Linked DNA regions of Plantactinospora soyae. The protein of the gene in region 1 interacts with the protein of each later gene in a pairwise test. Links are inferred from orthologs where the notes say so. Each region holds a gene or a part of one and is shown on either strand. Other genes may lie near its edges.

What was found.
Region 2: the proteins of lpdA (region 1) and pcrA interact in binary tests that used the Escherichia coli proteins (3 or more experiments, as listed by UniProt). The link is inferred for Plantactinospora soyae from one-to-one orthologs.

What each region holds. Positions count from the first base shown.
Region 1 is NZ_JADBEB010000001.1:9,294,987-9,301,335, forward strand. Bases 532-3,454 are described here. They hold lpdA (dihydrolipoyl dehydrogenase), read left to right. Parts: upstream 532-1,260; coding sequence 1,261-2,649; downstream 2,650-3,454. Other genes in these bases: H4W31_RS40535 (hypothetical protein), read right to left, coding at 652-975; sucB (2-oxoglutarate dehydrogenase, E2 component, dihydrolipoamide succinyltransferase), read left to right, coding at 2,721-3,454. Outside these bases: H4W31_RS40530 (leucyl aminopeptidase), read left to right, coding at 1-513; more of sucB, read left to right, coding at 3,455-4,574; H4W31_RS40550 (TIGR01777 family oxidoreductase), read left to right, coding at 4,695-5,597; H4W31_RS40555 (hypothetical protein), read left to right, coding at 5,676-6,227; H4W31_RS40560 (hypothetical protein), read left to right, coding at 6,244-6,349. UniProt on the Escherichia coli protein: Lipoamide dehydrogenase is a component of the glycine cleavage system as well as of the alpha-ketoacid dehydrogenase complexes.
Region 2 is NZ_JADBEB010000001.1:751,586-758,015, forward strand. Bases 3,427-6,430 are described here. They hold pcrA (DNA helicase PcrA), read right to left. Parts: upstream 6,130-6,430; coding sequence 3,724-6,129; downstream 3,427-3,723. Other genes in these bases: H4W31_RS03275 (GntR family transcriptional regulator), read left to right, coding at 3,427-3,689. Outside these bases: H4W31_RS03260 (SDR family NAD(P)-dependent oxidoreductase), read right to left, coding at 1-472; H4W31_RS03265 (MerR family transcriptional regulator), read left to right, coding at 631-1,041; H4W31_RS03270 (FAD-dependent monooxygenase), read right to left, coding at 1,443-2,552; more of H4W31_RS03275, read left to right, coding at 2,706-3,426. UniProt on the Escherichia coli protein: A helicase with DNA-dependent ATPase activity. Unwinds DNA duplexes with 3'-5' polarity. Translocates on single-stranded DNA with 3'-5' polarity. Initiates unwinding more efficiently from a nicked substrate than double-stranded DNA.

The DNA.
Region 1 (6,349 bases):
ACGATGTACAACGGCAAGCGGGTCGAGGTGCTGAACACCGACGCCGAGGGCCGGATGGTCCTGGGCGACGCGATGGCCCGAGCCTGCGAGGACGGCTGCGACTACCTGTTCGAGACCTCCACGCTCACCGGCGGCCAGGTGATCTCCCTGGGCAAGCGGGTGGCCGGGGTGATGGGTACGACCGAACTGTGCCAGCGGGTGCAGGCCGCCGGTGACGCCACCGGCGAGCCGACCTGGCCGATGCCGCTGCCGGAGGACGTCCGCAAGGGGATGGACTCGGAGGTCGCGGACATCTCCCAGGTCAACGCGTCGATGGACCGGGCCGGGCACATGTTGCAGGGTGGCGTGTTCCTGCGCGAGTTCGTCACCGACGACGTGTCCTGGGCGCACATCGACATCGCCGGCCCGAGCTACCACTCCGGCGAGCCGACCGGGTACTGGGCCAAGGGTGGCACCGGGGTTCCGGTCCGTACCCTGCTGGAACTCGTCGACGACATCGCCGCCAACGACTGAACCGGTCGTACCCGCCGATCCGGCGCCAGGCGGGCGCCGGATCGGGGGTCCCGGTCCCGCCGGGAGGCGCGTCCGCGCCCCGACTGGCCGGAAAAGAGCGGGTTCGCGTTCCCGGCCCGCCGGACGAGGCCGGTCGGGTCAGCCGGCCGACCGCTTGCGGCGCTCGTTGAAGTCGCGCATCCGCTGCGGGTATCCCATCAGGCGGACGTCGTAGACCGGGATGGCCATCCGGTGGGCGAACCGTCGGGCGCCGTCCGGGCCGTCGATCCGGCGCCGGGTCCACTCCCCGTCGTGCGCGATCAACATCACCGTGGTCTCGGTCACGGTGGTCCGAGGTTCGATGAACGCCTCGACACCCCGCCTCGATCTGACAAACTGTTCGAGATGGTCGACGTCCGCACGGCTGGCCGGACGATCGCCCGCCGTGACAACCGCCTTCTTCCGTCGGCGAAACCAGGCCACCGGATCGTCTCCTCCCCGCCACACGCGTCCCGCCGGTAACTGGCGACTCCGGCAAGCGTACGTCCCGACGCTGTGTCCTTGGGCACCGCGACGTGTCCTTGGGCACCTCGGTACGCGGCCCGCTTCCACAAGTGACAAGATGGCCGAGGTGGTCTCTCCCCGGTCCGAACTGGTAGTCCGGGTAAAGTCCACGCCCCTCCGGCCGAAAGGCGTCGACCGGGGGCGGTGGTATGCCCGGTTGACCGGCATCACCCTCGTAGCAGCGACGCGACCTGGGAGTTAACTGTGAGCGAGCCGAACGGCGAGACCTTCGATGTGGTCATTCTCGGAGGTGGCAGCGGCGGGTACGCGGCGGCGCTGCGCGCCGTACAGCTGGATCTGTCCGTAGCGCTGATCGAGAAGGGCAAGTTGGGCGGCACCTGCCTGCACAACGGCTGCATTCCGACCAAGGCGCTCCTGCACGCGGCCGAGATCGCCGACCAGACCCGCGACTCCGAGCAGTTCGGCATCAAGGCCGAGCTGGTCGGCATCGACATGTCCGGGGTCAACGCGTACAAGGACGGCGTGATCGCCCGGCTCTACAAGGGCCTGCAGGGCATGATCAAGGGCGCCAAGATCACCGTGGTGGAGGGCGCCGGCAAGCTGGTCGGCCCGAACACGGTCGAGGTCGACGGGGCCCGGTACACCGGCCGCAACGTCATCCTGGCGACCGGCTCGTACGCGCGCAGCCTCCCCGGCCTGGAGATCGACGGCGAGCGGGTGATCACCAGTGACCACGCGCTGACCCTCGACCGGGTGCCCGCCTCGGCGATCGTGCTCGGCGGCGGCGTCATCGGCGTCGAGTTCGCCAGCGTGTGGCGCTCCTTCGGGGTCGACGTGACGATCATCGAGGCGCTGCCCCGACTGGTGGCCGCCGAGGACGAGGAGTCCTCGAAGGCGCTGGAGCGGGCGTTCCGCAAGCGCGGCATCACCTTCAAGACCGGCAAGCGTTTCGAGAAGGTGGAACACACCGACTCGGGTGTCAAGGTCACCATCGAGGGTGGCGACACCTTCGAGGCCGAACTGCTGCTCGTCGCCGTCGGTCGCGGTCCCGTCACCGCCGACCTCGGGTACGAGGAGCAGGGCGTCAAGATCGACCGTGGCTTCGTACTGACCGACGAGCGGCTGCGTACCGGCGTACCGAACGTCTACGCGGTCGGCGACATCGTGCCCGGCCTGCAACTCGCGCACCGGGGCTTCCAGCAGGGCATCTTCGTGGCCGAGGAGATCGCCGGGCGCAATCCCGCGGTGATCGACGAGAACGGCATCCCGAGGGTCACCTACTCCGACCCGGAACTGGCCTCCGTCGGGCTCACCGAAGCCCGGGCGAAGGAGCAGTACGGCGCCGACAAGGTCAAGGCCTACAACTACCCCCTCGGTGGCAACGGCAAGAGCCAGATCCTCAAGACCGCCGGCTTCGTCAAGCTCGTCCGGGTCGTCGACGGCCCGGTGGTCGGGGTGCACATGGTCGGCGCGCGCGTCGGCGAGCTGGTCGGCGAGGCGCAGCTCATCTTCAACTGGGAGGCTTACCCGGCCGAGGTGGCGCAGCTCATCCACGCCCACCCCACCCAGAGCGAGGCGCTCGGCGAGGCCCACCTGGCCCTGGCCGGCAAGCCGCTGCACGCCCACGCCTGACCACAGATTTTCCGCGGCACCCGGGGAACAACCGGGGCAGGATCGCAGAGGCCACGAAGGAGTCTTGAAAGATGCCGGTATCGGTCACCATGCCCCGGCTGGGCGAGAGCGTCACTGAGGGCACCGTCACTCGCTGGCTGAAGCAGGAGGGCGACCGGGTCGAGGTCGACGAGCCCCTGCTTGAGGTTTCCACCGACAAGGTCGACACCGAGATCCCCTCCCCGGCCGCCGGTGTGCTCGCCCGGATCGTGGTGAGCGAGGACGAGACCGCCGAGGTCGGCAGCGAACTGGCGGTGATCGACGGCGAGGGCGAGTCCTCCGGCGAGGCCGCACCGGCACAGCCGGAGCAGGCCGAGCAGGCTCAGGCTGAACCGGCTCAGGCCGAGCCGGAGCAGGCCGAGCAGGCCGAGGCGGCACCCCCGGCCGAGGCCCCGGCGCCGAGCGACCAGCAGGAGCAGGCCGAGCCGGAGACCGTGGCGGCGCAGACCGCCCCGGCCGGCGACGGTGGCACGGTGCTCAAGATGCCGGCGCTGGGCGAGAGCGTCACCGAGGGCACGGTGACCCGTTGGCTCAAGGAGGTCGGCGACACCGTCGAGGCCGACGAGCCGCTGGTCGAGGTCTCCACCGACAAGGTGGACACCGAGATTCCCTCCCCGGTCGCCGGCACGCTGCTGGAGATCCGGGTCGGGCAGGACGAGACCGCCCCGGTCGGCGCCGACCTGGCGGTGATCGGGGCCGCCGGCGGCGCACCGGCCAAGCAAGCCGAGCCGGAGAAGCCGGCGCCGGCCGCCGCTGCGGAGCCGGAGAAGCCGGCCGCACCGGAGAAGCCGGCCGCGTCGGCACAGGCCGGGGCGTCGTACCAGGCTCCGGCACCGCAGACCGAGCGCTCCGAGCAGCCGGCCCGGACCGAGCAGGCCGCCGCTCCGGCGCCCGCACAGGCGTCGGCACCCGCGCCGAGCGCCGGGCAGGCCGGCAGTGAGAACGGCGCCGGGTACGTCACCCCGCTGGTCCGCAAGCTCGCGGGCGAGCAGGGCGTCGACCTGTCCACGCTCTCCGGCAGCGGCGTCGGCGGCCGGATCCGCAAGCAGGACGTGCTGGCGGCGGCCGAGCGGGCCAAGGCGGAGCGCGCCAAGGCGGCCCAGCCCGCACCGCAGGCCGCCGCGCCCGCCGAGCCGGCCGCGAAGGCACAGCCGAGCCCGTTGCGGGGCAGCACCCAGAAGATGACCCGGATCCGTTCGGTCATCGCCAAGCGGATGCAGGAGTCGCTGCACGAGTCGGCGCAGCTGACCACCGTGGTCGAGGTGGACGTCACGAAGGTGGCCAAGCTGCGGGCCAAGGCCAAGGACAGCTTCCTGCAACGGCACGGCGTGAAGCTGTCGTTCCTGCCGTTCTTCGCGCTGGCCGCGGTGGAGGCGTTGCAGACCCACCCGGTGGTCAACGCCCGGATGGACCTGGACGCCGGCACGATCACCTACCCGGACGCGGAGCACCTGGGCATCGCGGTGGACACCGAGCGGGGCCTGATGGTGCCGGTCATCCACGGTGCCGGCGATCTCAACCTGGCCGGGCTGGCCCGACGGATCGCCGATCTCGCCGAGCGGACCCGTACCAACAAGATCAGCCCGGACGAGATCGCGGGTGCCACCTTCACGCTGACCAACACCGGCAGCCGGGGGGCCTTGTTCGACACCCCGATCGTGCCCGCGCCGCAGTCGGCGATGCTCGGCACCGGTGCCGTGGTCAAGCGCCCGATGGTGATCACCGACCCGCAGCTCGGTGAGGTGATCGTGCCCCGCTCGATGGTCTACCTGGCGCTCTCCTACGACCACCGGCTGGTCGACGGCGCCGACGCCGCCCGGTTCCTGACGGCGGTCAAGGAGCGGCTGGAGGGCGGCCAGTTCGAGGCCGAACTCGGGCTTTCCTGATCCAGCGAAACCCTCTCGGGGGCGTCCGGCCGGTGGCCGGGCGCCCCTGAGCCCGTTCGGGGCCCGCTCGACAGCGAGCCGATGCGCCCGGGGAGGACCGGCCTGGGCGAAGATGTCGGGATGCGCATCCTGGTCGCCGGCGCGTCCGGCTTTCTCGGTACCCGTCTGACGGATCTGCTCCGGACGGAGGGCCACGAGGTGGTCCGACTGGTCCGGCGGCCCGCGCACGGCGCGGACGAGGTGCGGTGGGATCCGGGCGCCGGCCAGCTCGACCCGGCCTCGCTGGCCGAGGTCGCCGCGGTGATCAACCTGTCCGGGGCGAACATCAGCGAGCGGCGCTGGAGCGGCGGCTTCAAGGACGTGCTGCGGAGCAGCCGAGTCGACACCACCGCCACGCTGGCCAGGGCGATCGCCGGGCTGCCGGCACCGCAACGGCCCCGGGTGCTGCTCAACGGCTCGGCGATCGGCTGGTACGGCGACACCGGCGACCGGCCGGTCGAGGAGGACGCGCCCGCCGGTGACGGATTCATGGCCGACCTGTGCCGGGTCTGGGAGGCGGCGACCGCTCCCGCCGAGCAGGCCGGCGTCCGGGTGGTACGGCTGCGCAGCGGCCTGCCACTGGACCGGGCGGACGGCTTCCTCAAGCCCCAGCTGCTGCCGTACCGGCTCGGTATCGCCGGCAAGTTCGGCAACGGTCGGCAGTGGATTCCCTGGATCTCGATCGCCGACTGGTTGGCGGCGGTCTCCTTCCTGTTGGCCCGCGACGACATCGCCGGGGCGGTCAACGTCGTCGGCCCGGCGCCAGTCACCAACGCCGAGTTCACCCGGACGCTGGGCCGGGCGCTGAACCGGCCCACCGTGATGCCGGTACCCGGAATCGCGCTGCGGATCCTGCTCGGCGAGATGTCGATCGAGGCGCTGCGCAGCCTTCGGGTACTGCCCGGCGTGTTGAACCGGGCCGGGTTCCGGTTCGCGCATCCAGACCTGGGCGGGGCTCTCCAGGCAGCCCTCAAACGCGAATGACCTTTTCGTCCGAATTGAGCTGATTCGTCTTAGTAATCTCCTGAGAAGGCTCATGTCCTACCCCAACAGGAGATTCGCATGAAAAGGACGTTCTTAGCCACCTGCCTGGCCGGCGTCGCCGTGGCTGCGGCCGTCGGACTTCCCGCACCGGCATCCGCCGACGAGGGGACCACCACCGTCACCCTCAACGTCACCGCCTCCGGCGGGCTCACCATCACCGTCCCGGCGACGGCCAACCTGGGCAACGGCACCGAGGGCAGCACCATCTCCGGAAACCTGGGCCCGGTCACCGTACTGGACCAGCGTGCCCTGCTGAACGCGAGTTGGAACGCCACCGTCGTCGCCTCCGACTTCACCACCGGCGGGGGCACGGCTGCGGAGACGATCCCGGCAATCAACGTCCGGTACTGGTCCGGGCCCGCCACCGGCACCTCCGGGGAGGGCACCTTCACGCCGGGACAGCCGACCGCGGCCGACGCGGAGATCATCAACGTCCCGCAGACGGCGTTTACCCACACCGGCGGTTCCGGCAACAACTTCGCTACCTGGAATCCCACCGTGCTGGTCGACGTGCCGGATGCGACCTCTGGCGGCACGTACACCGGGACGGTGACACATTCGGTGCTCTGACCGCGTCCGCCGATGGGTGCCGCTGGCCTGCGTCGCCGCCCTCGCCCTGGCGATGCCGGCGGCGCCGGCCTTCGGCGGTCGTGGCGGCCCGGTGCAACGGGATCCCGAGGCGTCCGGGCTCG
Region 2 (6,430 bases), 8.5 Mb from region 1 along the record:
ACGGCCCGTAGGGGACGAAGCCAGCCCGCTGCATGGTCGATTCACTCACCGAGATGTTGACGATGCGTCCGCCGCCAGCGGCCAGCATCCGCGGCGCGACCTCGCGCGCCACCAGGAAGTAGCCTGTCAGGTTTGTCTCAATCACCGCGCGGAAGCCGTCGGCGGGAACCTCCCAGAAGGCCTGCGAGTGCGTCATGAAGCGCGGGTTGACCGTGCGCATGCCGATCCCGGCATTGTTCACCAGCATGTCGATGCCGCCGAGCCGCGACCACGCCTGGTCGACCGCCCTTGTCACCGACGACTCGTCTCGCACGTCCAGTTCGATACCGAACGCCCCGGGAAGTTCACCGGCAACCGAGTTCGCATGCTCGCCGGATCGGCCGGTCAACGCTACCGTCGCTCCCGCCGTGGCCAGGGCGGAGGCCATGGCGAGTCCCAGTCCGTTCGTCCCGCCGGTCACCAACGCCTTCATCGGGATACTCCCGTCCCACGAACGGCCAGCCTGCGGTCGTCGACCGTGGTCTTCAGCAGTGTTAAAGCACTCATGACCACGACGCTAGGATTTAGAGCGTGCTCCAAGTCAAGTCGCAGCCGGCATCAGGGCTCACTCGCTCTGTCTCCCAGGCAGGTGTGAGCATCGCCGAGGCCGCTCGCCGCACCGGGGTCAGCGCGCATACCCTGCGCTACTACGAACGCGCCGGCCTGGTCGTCACCCCTGTCTACCGCACCGCCGGAGGCACACGGCGCTATCACCAGCTGGACCTCGACTGGATCACCGTCTGCACCAGGCTGCGGGCCACTGGCATGCCCATCAAGACCATCCGGCGCTACGCCCAGCTCGTCTCGGCCGGGCGCGGCAACGAGCAGGAACGCCTTGCCCTTATGGAGGCCCACCGTGCCGACGTTAGCGCCAAGCTCGCTGAGCTACAGGAAAACCTCAAGATCATTGATCACAAGATCGACGTCTACCGAGGCCGGCTCGCTGCCGGTGACGCCGACCAGCTATGGGCGCCAAACGCCCAGTGCGCGCCGTCTGAGTAGTCCATGGCTGAAGTGAGCTGACTGCGCGAATACCGCATGGACGCGCGCTTCGCCGTTGGCGGGTACACCAGCAGCAGCCGGGTCACGGCCCGCAAGGTCCGCGCCCGCGCCGCCGCGCTGCTGACCCGCGACTTCTTCCAACGCGAGAACGTCGACGCCGGCAAAGACATCACCACGCTCATCGCCGAAACCGGGTTCTCCCGCAAGATCCTCGATGAGTACGCCAGACCGGCCGGCTTCACCTTCGTCCGCACACCGGCGAAGCAACGAATCAGGATCCCCCGCGCACGTAACGGCGACCGCGTCGACCGCACCTGGCTACGAGAGCAAGCCGACTCAACTCCAGCTCAGCCAAGCAGGCTCCGACATTTTCAACGCGAACCTACACCACCCCTGGCGCCTCAGCGGTCGAGTGAGATGGCGTTCTTGGCCCGTTCGATCGACTCCTCCGTGGCGGGTCCACCCGGGTTCTCCGTGGCGAGTGCCTGGTTGAGTTCGACGAACGGGCGCATGCGCTGCTCGTACCGGCGCAGCGCCGCCCGGTGGTCGCCGGCCGCCGCGCCGAGCTCGTCGGCCAGCAGGTAGCCGCCGACCAGGGCGAGGCTGGTGCCCTGGCCGGACAGTGGGGAGGGGCAGTAGCCGGCGTCGCCGAGCAGCGCCACCCGCCCCGTCGACCAGGTGTCCATCCGGACCTGTGCCATCGCGTCGAAGTAGAAGTCGGGCGCCTGCCACATCTCCTTCAGCAGCCTCGGGATCTCCCAGCGCAGTCCGGAGAGCCGTTCGGCGAGCAGCCGGCGCTGCTGGTCGGTGTCACGGTGGTCGTAGTCGAGTGGCTCGGACTCGAATCCGAGATTGACCCGCAGTTCGGTGTTGCCCCGGACCGGATAGATGCCGCAGCCGGCCGTGCCGTCCCGCATCCAGACCTGCCAGTCCGCCAGGTCCAGGAAGTTCTCCGTGCGGAAGACCGCCAGGTAGGTGCCGAGGTGGTGCACGAACTCCGCCTCCGGGCCGAAGGCCAGCCGCCGTACCGTGGAGTGCAGGCCGTCGGCACCGATCACCAGGTCGAAGGTACGCGGAGCGGCCCGCTCGAACTCGACCCGTACGCCGTGCTCGTCCTGGACCAGCCGGCTGATCGAGTCGTCGAAGACGTACTCGACGTCGGGCCGGGTCAGCTCGTGCAACTGGTGGGTCAGGTCTTCACGCAGCACCTCGATGTCCGCGCTGTCGAGCCGGCCGCTGCTCAGGGCCATCTCGGTGGAGCGCATGACCTCGTTGCCGTCGCCGTCGAGCATCGACATGCCCCGCATCCGGGTACGGAGCTGGCGCAGCGGCGTCAGGATGCCCATCCGGTCGACCACGTCCAGCGCCACGCCCCGGATGTCGATGGCCTGCCCACCGGTACGCGGCGCCGGAGCCCGTTCGACCACGGTGACGGCAAAGCCGCGGCGACGCAGCCAGTACGCCAGGGCGGGGCCGGCGACGCTGGCGCCAGAGATGAGAACGCTCTCCATCAGAACCTCCTGTTACGTTGTACGTGCCAGCCAATGTACGGCGTACGTTCAACCCGCGCAACAGGGAAAATCCGCAGTTGTGTACTAGGACAGGCAGCACCGTACAGGCCCGTTCGGGTAGCATCTGTACTAGGACAGAGAGGGAGGTGACCGGTGGCCGCCACAGTCGAGCCGCCCTACCTGCGCATCGTCAGGGAGATCCGTCGACGCGTCGCCGAGGGGGAACTCCGGCCCGGCGACCGGGTGCCCTCGACCCGGCAGCTCGCCAGCGAGTGGGGCGTCGCCCTCGCCACCGCCACCAGGGCGCTCACCACGCTCAACCAGGAGGGCGTCGTACGGGCCCAGCCCCGGGTCGGCACCGTCGTCGCCGCCCCGGACCCGGAGCCGGAGCCGAGCCGGAGTCGGCGACGCCCCACCCCGAACCCGGCCCACCCGGCCGAACCCGAGCTGACCCGCGAACGCGTCGTCCACGCCGCCATCGGAATCGCCGACACCGAGGGGCTGGAGGCGCTGTCCATGCGTGGTGTGGCGGCCCGGCTCGGCGTGGCCACCATGTCGCCGTACCGCTATGTGCACAGCAAGGAGGAACTGACCCTGCTGATGGCCGACGCGGCGTACGGGGAGCGGGGTTATCCCGGGCCGGCACCCGACGGCTGGCGGGCCCGGCTGGAACTGGGCGCGCGGACGTTGTGGGAACTGCACCAGCGCCATCCCTGGCTGGCCCAGCTCAGCCCGCTCACCAGGCCACTGCCGCTGCCCAACCTGATGGTGCACGGCGAATGGGTGCTCGCCGCCCTGGACGGACTCGGTCTCGACCCGGCCACCATGCTCGACCTGAACATCCTGGTCTACAGCTTCGTGCAGGGTCTCGCCGCTAACCTGGAGCGGGAGGCTCAGGCCAGGGCCGCCAGCGGCATCTCCGAGCAGGAGTGGATCGACGGGCAGGCTCCGGCGCTCGACGCGCTGGCCGGTTCCGGGAACGCCCCCACCTACGCCAAGTTGCTGACCAGCTTCGCCCGGACCGGTTACGACCTCGATCTCGACCGGCTCTTCGAGACCGGGCTGCGGGCCCTGCTCGACGGTTTCGCCGCACTGGTCGAGGAGCGGGCCGGGCAGCGCCCCGGGCCGGCCGGCTGAGCCGGGCCCGACACCGGGGCGGTGCCCGCGCGGGTCAGAGTTTGTCGATCGGGGCGTGCCGGAGCACGAGCCAGAGCGTCTGGTCGCCGAAGTCGATCTGCGCCCGTGCGCCCGGACCGTGTCCCTCGACCGCGAGCACCCGGCCGAGGCCGTACCGCTGGTGGTTGACCCGATCCCCGACCACGACCTTCGGGGCCTGCGGCAACTCGCTCGCCGTGGTCAGTCGGCTGCCGTCCACGCCGAGTCGCTGGGCGAGCTGCGCGGCCCTGGGGGTCCCGCCGCTGAAGCCGCCACCCCGGTAGCCCCCGGACCGGTCCCCGCCCCCGGACCGGCCGCCGACGCCGCCACCGGTGCCCGACCACGACGTGTACGCGGCCCCGGTGCGCTCCCAGCGGACCAGGTCCTCCGGCAACTCGTCGACGAACCGGGACGGCGGGTTGTAGGACGGCTGGCCCCAGGCCGACCGGGTGACCGCGCGGGACAGGTAGAGCCGCTGCCGCGCCCGGGTGATCCCGACGTACGCCAGCCGGCGCTCCTCCTCCAACTCGCGGGTGTCGCCGAGCGCGCGCAGGTGCGGAAAGACGCCGTCCTCCAGGCCGGTCAGGAACACCACCGGGAACTCCAGGCCCTTGGCGGTGTGCAGCGTCATCAGGGTGACCACGCCCTGGTGGTCGGGGTCGTCCGAGGGGATCTGGTCGGCGTCGGCGACCAGCGCCACCTGCTCCAGGAAGCCGGCCAGGGTGGCACCGGGGTCGCCCTCCTCGGCCAGCGCCTCCACCCGCTCGGTGTACTCCCGGGCGACGCTGACCAGTTCCTGGAGGTTCTCCACCCGACCCGCGTCCTGCGGGTCGAGGCTCTCCTCCAGTTCACTGAGATAGCCGGAGCGGGTCAGTACCGCCTCCAGCACCTCCTCCGGCAGCGCCGTGGCGGCCATCTCGCGCACCCCGTCGAGCAGGGCGACGAACTCGGCGATCGCGTTCGCGGACCGGGTGGAGATGCCCGGTGCCTCGGACGCCCGGCGCAGTGCCTGGCCGAACGAGACCCGGTCCCGGGTCGAGAGGGCCTCCACGCAGGCCTCGGCGCGGTCCCCGATACCCCGCCGTGGGGTGTTGAGGATGCGCCGGATGCTCACCGTGTCGTCGTCGTTGACCACGGCGCGCAGGTAGGCCAGGGCGTCCCGGACCTCCTTGCGCTCGTAGAACCGCACCCCGCCGACGACCTTGTACGGCAGTCCGACCCGGATGAACACCTCTTCGAAGACCCGGGACTGGGCGTTGGTGCGGTAGAAGACGGCCACGTCACCCGGGCGGGCCTCGTCGGCGTCACCGAGCCGGTCGATCTCCCGGCCCACCCAGTCCGCCTCGGCGTGCTCGGTGTCGGCGACGTAGCCGACGATCTGCTCGCCCGCGCCCTCCTCGCTCCACAGCCGCTTCGGCTTGCGCGAGGTGTTGTTGTCGATGACCGCGTTGGCCGCGTTCAGGATCGTCTGGGTCGACCGGTAGTTCTGCTCCAGCAGGATGGTCCGGGCGTCGGTGAAGTCCCGCTCGAACTCCAGGATGTTCCGGATCGTGGCGCCCCGGAACGCGTAGATCGACTGGTCGGCGTCACCGACCACGCAGAGCTCGGCCGGTGCGATGCCGGGCGTGCCGCCGACCAGCTCCTTCACCAGCGTGTACTGCGCGTGGTTGGTGTCCTGGTACTCGTCGACGAGGACGTGCCGGAACCGTCGGCGGTAGCTCTCCGCGACGTGCGGGTGCGACTGGAGGAGATGCACCGTCGCCATGATCAGGTCGTCGAAGTCCAGCGCGTGCGCCTCGACGAGCCGCTGCTGATAGCGGGTGTACGCCTCGGCGAGCGCCCGCTCGTTCGGCCCGCTCGCCCGGGCGGCGAACGTCTCCGGGTCGACCAGTTCGTTCTTCAGGTTGGACACCTGGGCGGTCAGTCCCCGGGCCGGATAGCGCTTCGGGTCCAGGTCGAGTTCCCGGGTGACGAGCTGCATCAGCCGGCGCGAGTCGTCGGCGTCGTAGATCGAGAAGGTCGACTTCAGCCCGGCGTGCTCGTGCTCGGCCCGCAGGATGCGTACGCAGGCGGAGTGGAACGTCGAGACCCACATCAGCCGGGCCCGGGGACCGACCAGTGCGGAGACCCGGTCCTTCATCTCCCCGGCCGCCTTGTTGGTGAAGGTGATCGCGATGATCTCCCCGGGATGTACGTCCCTGGCGGCGAGCAGGTACGCGATCCGGTGGGTGAGCACCCGGGTCTTGCCCGAGCCGGCACCGGCCACGATGAGCAGGGGCGAGCCGGAATGGGTCACCGCGTCCCGCTGGGGCCCGTTCAGCCCGTCCAGCAGGGCCTGCGGGTCGAGGCCCGACGGGCGGCGCCGGGGCGGATCCTGGGTCGGCGGGACGTGGGGCGGCGGGGGTTCGAAGAGAGCATGCATCGCCTGGCGAGTCTATGCCGCCGGGCGGACAACCCACGCCTCCGCTCGCCGCACCCGGCGTACTCCGGAACCGGCCGGGCACCGGCGAATGTCGTCCCAGGATCGCCAAGTCGCTTGCCAAGGGCCTCGCCGGCTGGGCATACTCGGGTCGTGATCCATCGGGTGCTGCCTTACTTTTTCTACGGCTCCGGAAGTCCGGCAGCCGTGGGTCGCGCCTGAACATGACCTACGAAAAGCCCCGGGCTCCTGGAGCCCGGGGCTTTTCGCATCGGGATCCGGGCACCGGGGACCTATCTCCCAA